DNA from 2 places in the Aeromonas sp. FDAARGOS 1414 genome. Region 2 is predicted to be linked to the other one. Evidence: predicted binding sites of a transcription regulator. Region 2 holds the regulator's gene; the other holds the start of a gene.
The links. Region 2 encodes MetJ, which represses methionine synthesis genes. Its sites were predicted from a motif close to AGANNTCTAGANNTCT; they were not measured.
Positions count from the first base shown of each region.

Region 1 (3,408 bases), 1.4 Mb from region 2:
TGCGGCGCGCAAACGGGAAGATCTCTCCTGGAACCGCTGGGGCAAGCGCTTCAACAAATATCTGGCGCGCCTCGAGTTTCTCTTCTCCCCCGACCTCTTCATTCTGGGGGGCGGCAGCGCAGCCAAGCTGGATAAGTTTATCGATCGCATCGAGACCCGGGCGCCGCTTATTCCGGCGGCCAGCCTCAATCAGGCGGGCATTATCGGGGCCGCCCTCTACGCGGCCGAGCAGCAGGGCTAACCGACGCTCACTGCAAGTCAGCAGATATCCAATGGAAAGGGCCCGGCACTGCTGCCGGGCCCTTTTGTTTGGCCATCATCTTGCGTGTTTGGCGCTTATCACCCGTTACATGTCGTCGAGTCGATGTACTCCGTGCACCAGTCGGGTCAGGCGGGTCTGCTCCAGCCTGGCCAGATTCTCGAGCAAGGCGGTGGTGGCCGGTGTCGGGCACTCCCGGGCCAGATGACTCAGCTCGCCCACCAGCTGCTCTTCCCAACGGCATACCTGAGTGACGATATCCTGGGTCTGGACTGATGCCGGCAGCTCGAAGCGGGTAATGGCAGGCAGCATATCCTCGCTGAAACTCTGGTTCAGCCAGGTCTCCCTGACCGCCTCTCCCAGCTGAGCAGCATATTCGTGCAGATGGGCACTGGCCGCATCCTCACGCCCTTGCAGATAGACCAGCAACATCCGGCTGCGCTCGCTGTCCACCTGACTGGTCAAACGCCCGTAACAGAGTCCGAGCTGGTGATGAACCTGCTCAAGATAGTGCAGCAACTCTTTGATCTGTTGGAATCTCATCGCACAGCCCTCCATGCTTGTCGACATCATCAGTATAAAAAACCGGCGCCACCGACCCAATCCCTATCCGAGCCCCTCTTGCGCTGCATCAAGGTTGACGCCGACAAAGTGACGGTCAGGTGATCCGGTCGCGAATAGGGAACGATTTGTGCAGCAATTTATGTAACGATGGAGGAGCATCAGGCTAGACAGCAGATGTGAACAGAAACGGGCTGACGAACTAATAAAACCAGCATTTACCCGATATAAACCATCTTTAATTCGGCCATGTGCCACGCAAGCGAAACAGGATCTGGATACGTAACATATCCACCCTGATCGTTATCCACCAGACAGAAATCCTTATCACTTTTTTAGACGTCTAGACGTAAAAACATGCGTTGACATGGCCATCCAGACATCTTAGCATCATCCTCCATGATGACAGAGTAACCCAGTGGAACCTCTGCCCAATTTCCCCGCCTGTAGCGCCCTGTGCTTTAAGGCTGTTAGCACGGAAGAATCCATGATTAAGTTGATCGGTCTCAACAAAGTCTACGGTACAGGCAGTGACGCCGTGCACGCCCTGCGTGATGTGAGTCTGCATGTACCCCAAGGCAAAATTTTCGGGGTGATCGGTGCCTCCGGTGCCGGCAAGAGTACCCTCATTCGTTGTGTCAACCTGCTGGAGCGCCCGACAGAGGGCCAAGTCATCGTTGATGGCCAGGATCTGGTCGCCCTGAGCGAACGGGATCTGACCCAGGCTCGCCGCCAGATCGGGATGATTTTCCAGCACTTCAACCTGCTTGCCTCCCGCACCGTGTTTGCCAACATCGCCTTTCCGCTGGAGTTGGCAGGCTGGAGCAAAGAGAAGATCCAGCAACGGGTTGCCGAGCTGCTGGCACTGGTCGGGCTGGAAGCCCGTGCCCAGGCCTATCCGTCCGAGCTTTCCGGCGGTCAGAAACAGCGCGTCGCCATTGCTCGTGCACTGGCACCGGCCCCCAAGGTACTGCTCTGCGACGAGGCCACCTCGGCCCTCGACCCGCAGACCACCCGCTCGATCCTGACCCTGCTCAAGGAGATCAACGTCAAGCTGGGGCTCACCATCCTGCTCATCACCCACGAGATGGATGTGGTGAAGGGGATCTGTGACGAAGTGGCCATCATCAGCGACGGCCGTCTGATCGAACAGGGCGAAGTGGCCTGGTTCTTCAGCAATGCCAAGACCCAGCTGGCGCGGGATTTCATCCACTCCACCATCCACCTGGAAGTACCCCAAGAGTATCAGGATCGGATGAGTGCGGAGCGGGTGCCGGGCAGCTACCCGCTGGTGAAGCTTGGCTTTACCGGCAGCACGGTCGATACGCCGCTGATCTCCGAGGCGAGCCGCCGTTTCAATATCGACATCAGTATTCTGAGCGCGGACATCGAGTACGCCGGTGGCGTCAAATTCGGTTTCCTGCTGGCCGAGCTGTTCGGGGATGAAGCCCAGTGCGAGGCGACCCAGCAGTTCCTTATCGACAACCACATTCAGCTGGAGGTAATGGGTTATGTCCGAAGCCATGATTAATCTGCTCATCACGGCCCTGGGCGACACCCTGATCATGGTGTTTGCCTCCGCCCTGTTCGGCTGCCTGCTGGGCCTGCCACTCGGCGTAGCGCTGCATGTGACCAAGGCGGGCCAGATCCTGGCCAACCCCTTGCTCAACCGTACTCTGGGTATGGTGGTCAACGTGGGTCGCTCGGTGCCCTTTATCATCCTGCTGGTCGCCATCATTCCGCTAACCCGGCTGATTGTCGGCACCAGTATCGGCACCATCGCTGCCATAGTGCCGCTGACTGTCGGTTGCATCCCTTTCATTGCCCGTCTGGTGGAAGGGGCCCTGATGGAAGTGCCGGACGGCCTGCTGGAAGCGGCCAAGGCGATGGGCGCCAAGCCGCTGCAAATCATCACCAAGGTGCTGCTGCCCGAGGCCCTGCCCGGCATCCTCAACAGCGTCACTATCACCCTCGTCACGCTGGTGAACTACTCCGCCATGGCCGGTGCCATCGGGGGCGGTGGTCTGGGCGATGTGGGTATTCGTTACGGCTATCAGCGCTTCGACCCGACCGTCATGCTGGTGACCGTGGTTATTCTGGTCGTACTGGTTCAACTCATCCAGAGCGCGGGTGAGCGCCTGGTCAACAAATATGATCATCGTTAATCGTCGATTTCTGACAGGAGGTTTTATGAAATTTGGCATCAAATCCGTTGCGGCAGCCCTGCTGGCCACTCTGGTACTGGCCGGTTGCGGTCAAAAGGAAGAGAACAAGACCCTGAAAGTAGGCGCCATCGCCGGCCCCGAGACCGAACTGGTTGAAGTGGCCGCCAAAGTGGCCAAGGAGAAATACGGCCTGACCGTCGAGGTGGTCAACTTCTCCGACTACGTCACCCCGAACGTGGCGCTGAACGATGGCAGCATCGACGTCAACGCCTTCCAGCACAAGCCCTATCTGGATGCCCAGATCCGTGATCGCGGCTTCAAGCTGGTGCCGGTCGGCAACACCTTCGTCTACCCGATCGCCGGTTACTCCAAGAAGATCAAGGCGCTGAGCGAGCTGAAAGATGGCGCCCAGATCGCGGTGCC
Region 1 covers NZ_CP077210.1:10,840-14,247, reverse strand. Annotated here, with positions in the region: gene ppgK (polyphosphate--glucose phosphotransferase) at 1-241, shown strand, start outside; gene I6L44_RS00055 (hypothetical protein) at 347-802, opposite strand; gene metN (methionine ABC transporter ATP-binding protein MetN) at 1,308-2,351, shown strand; gene I6L44_RS00045 (methionine ABC transporter permease) at 2,332-2,985, shown strand; gene metQ (methionine ABC transporter substrate-binding lipoprotein MetQ) at 3,011-3,408, shown strand, end outside.
Region 1: the regulator MetJ is predicted to act here: its motif matches at 1,158-1,173, upstream of metN (methionine ABC transporter ATP-binding protein MetN).

Region 2 (3,408 bases):
CTGGCACTGCCGGTCACCGTGTTCGCTTTCAGCCACGCCGCCGCCATCTCCGGCTTTGCCAACGTGCAGCGTCGGGAATATGGCGAGCAGGCGGAAGCCAAGAGCGGCCTGATCCTGCGCAACACCACTGTGATGCTGGTGGGCTTCGTGCTGTTCTTCGTCTTCTCCTGCGTGCTGAGCCTCTCGCCAGCCCAGCTGGCCGAAGCCAAAGCCCAGAACGTCTCTGTGCTCTCCTATCTCGCCAACATCACAGACAACCCGGTGATCGTGACTCTGGGGCCGCTCATTGCCTTTATCGCCATCAGCTCCTCCTTCCTCGGCCACTTCCTCGGTGCCCGCGAAAGCCTGAAAAGCCTGATCGCCAAGCCCACCGGCCTGCCGTTGGCCAAGGCGGACAAAGTCGGTATCGCCCTGATGTTCTTCTCTATCTGGGGTGCCGCCGTCATCAACCCGGGTATTCTGGGGCTGATGGAGACCCTTTCCGGCCCGGTCATCGCCATGATCCTGTTCATCATGCCGGTGATTGCCATCTATAAGGTGGAGGCGCTGGCCCGCTTCCGTAACGGCTGGACCAACGGCTTTATCCTGCTGACCGGTTCGCTGGCGGTATCGGCGCTGATCTTCAGCCTGTTGAAGTAACGACTCGCAGCAGATAACAAAGAGAGGCGACCCCGGGGTCGCCTCTCTTGTCTCTGTTCGGGCGTGAACTCAGCCCAGCTTGGCGCCGTTCTCCACCGCCTGCTCGGGAATGGCCATCACCACGGCGCCATCTGGCCGGTAGAAACCGGTCAGCAGAAACTCCGACTGAAACGGCCCTATCTGCTTGGTCGGGAAGTTGACCACGGCGATGATCTGGCGGCCCACCAGCTGCTCTGGCTGGTAGAGGGTGGTGATCTGGGCACTGCTCTTGCGAACCCCCAGTTCGGGGCCAAAATCCGCCCACACCTTGTAGGCCGGTTTGTGCGCCTCAGGGAACGGCTCGACCCGCACCAGAGTACCCACCCTCAACTCCACCATCTCGAAATCCTGCCAGCTAATCGTCTCCATTTCGGCTCCAGTTTATCGTGCACCTTGCATGACCCGCAGCATGGCCCAAAGAGAGCATCCCGTCTTCGGCGATCAGCCGTTTCGTTACGGCAGGCGGCCGTTTTGTTGGCGCCAGAGGGATGGAATGAGCCCGGTCTCGGCCAGGAAGCGCTCGCTGAAGGCCCCCTGATTCTGGTAACCACAACGGCTGGCAATCTCGCCGACGGGCAGCTGCGTGCAGGCAAGCAGGGTACACGCCAGCGCCATGCGCCGACTGCGAATGTAGTGGGAGACGCTCATCCCCAACTGCTGGCGAAAAGCGAGCTTGAACTGGCTCTGGCCAAGGCAGGCGATGGCGGCGAGTTGCTGATTGGTCAGCGGGGCGGCGAGGTTGGCATCGATATGGCGTTGCACCTTGAGGATGCGGGCGGCAAGACGCGGCGTGGCTGCGCTCTGCATCCCCTGCCCTTCAGCCAGCAGGGAGAGCCACACCTGCTCCATGCCCGCCACCTGTCGCCCTTCGGCCACCATGCGGTGCAGAAACGCGAGGTAGTGGCGCTGGGGCTCATCCAGCTCGATAAAGGGGTGAGCTGCCAGATCGCCGGGCAGCCAGTCGCTCTCCTGCACCAGAAACGAAAGCGCAGGATCGGCGGCGTAGTCGTGTCGCTCACCGGGGGCGATGATGCAGGCAGAACCGGGGGCAAGCCTGCGCCCCCGGCCCTGCACCTCGATCTCGAGGGGGCCGTCGAGGGGGATCACCAGCTGGGCAAAGTCGTGACTATGGCTGCAGACATGGTGGTGATAGTGGCGCAGGCTGAAGCGGGACATGGCAGATAGCAATGACGCGGCCAGGGCCGCGTCATTGGGGGTTATTCCTTGTCGAAATCTTCGATCTCTTTGCCCAGCGCTTCCATGATGGCGCGCGCTTCGGCAGGGACGCTGTCCGGATGATCCTTGCGCAAATCTTCGTCGCAAGGAAGCGGCTGGCCGGTGAAAGCGTGCAGGAAGGCTTCACAGAGCAGCTCGCTGTTGGTCGCATGACGCAGGTTGTTCACCTGACGGCGGGTGCGCTCATCGGTCAACACTTTCAACACCTTGAGCGGGATCGAGACGGTAATCTTCTTGACCTGTTCGCTCTTCTTACCGTGTTCCGCGTAGGGGCTGACGTAGTCGCCGTTCCACTCTGTTCCCATGACTCACCTGTTCTCATTTAGCCGTGAGCGCGGATTTTAACCCTTAAGGAAATTAATGGCAATCCAACAGCAAAGCCATTTAGACGTCTAGAAGTGTTGACGGCCTTTTTAAGCTGGCGTAGTGTGGTTCATCATGATGCCAGCATTGGCACGATTGCGTGTGGCAAAAGCAGCGTGGCAGGAAGAGCGGCCACCGTCCAGAGAGATCAAGGAGAGAAACATGACCCACAAGGCCACCCTAGCGGTTCGCACCGGGATTGAGACAGACCAGCAACACGGTGCCGTGGTGCCCCCCATCTACCTCTCCAGCAACTACACCTTTGCCGACTTTGGCGAGCCCCGTCAATACGATTATGCCCGCTCCGGCAATCCGACCCGCACCAATCTGGCGAACGCGCTGGCGGCGCTGGAAGGGGGCGCTGGCGCCGTGGTCACCGGCACCGGCATGGGCGCCGTCCATCTGGTCACCACAGCACTGCTCAAGGCTGGGGATCTGCTGATTGCCCCTCACGACTGTTACGGCGGCACCTGGCGCCTGTTCGAGTATCTGGCGGCCAAGGGCCACTACCGGGTGCAGTTTGTCGATCAGGGGGATGAGGCCGCACTGGCCGCCGCGCTGGCGCAAAAACCTGCGCTGGTATGGGTCGAGACACCCTCCAACCCGCTGCTGCGGGTGGTGGATATCAGCGCCATCGCCAGCGCCGCCCACGAGGTGGGTGCACAGGTAGTGGTGGACAACACCTTCCTCTCCCCCCTGCTGCAACAGCCGCTCGCACTTGGTGCCGATGTGGTGGTGCACTCCACCACCAAGTACATCAACGGTCACTCAGACGTGGTGGGCGGGGTGGCGATTGCCAAGGAGGCCGCACTGGCCGAGTCGCTGGTGTGGTGGGCCAACTGTCTGGGGCTCACCTCCGGGGCATTCGATTCCTACCTCACCCTGCGCGGCCTGCGCACTCTGGCCCCCAGATTGCGCACCCATCAGGAGAACACCGATCGCATCCTCGCCTTCCTGCAACAGCAGCCGCTGGTGAAACGCATCTATCACCCCAGCCTGCCGAGCCATCCGGGCCACGATATTGCGCGCCGTCAACAGTCCGGCTTCGGCGCCATGCTAAGTTTTGAACTCGATTGCAGCGAGGCAGGCATTCGCGCCTTCCTCGCGGCCCTCGCCCTCTTCTCGGTGGCC
Region 2 covers NZ_CP077210.1:3,108,922-3,112,329, forward strand. Annotated here, with positions in the region: gene I6L44_RS13930 (aromatic amino acid transport family protein) at 1-639, shown strand, start outside; gene I6L44_RS13935 (tRNA-binding protein) at 709-1,047, opposite strand; gene I6L44_RS13940 (AraC family transcriptional regulator) at 1,132-1,854, opposite strand; gene metJ (met regulon transcriptional regulator MetJ) at 1,896-2,219, opposite strand; gene metB (cystathionine gamma-synthase) at 2,440-3,408, shown strand, end outside.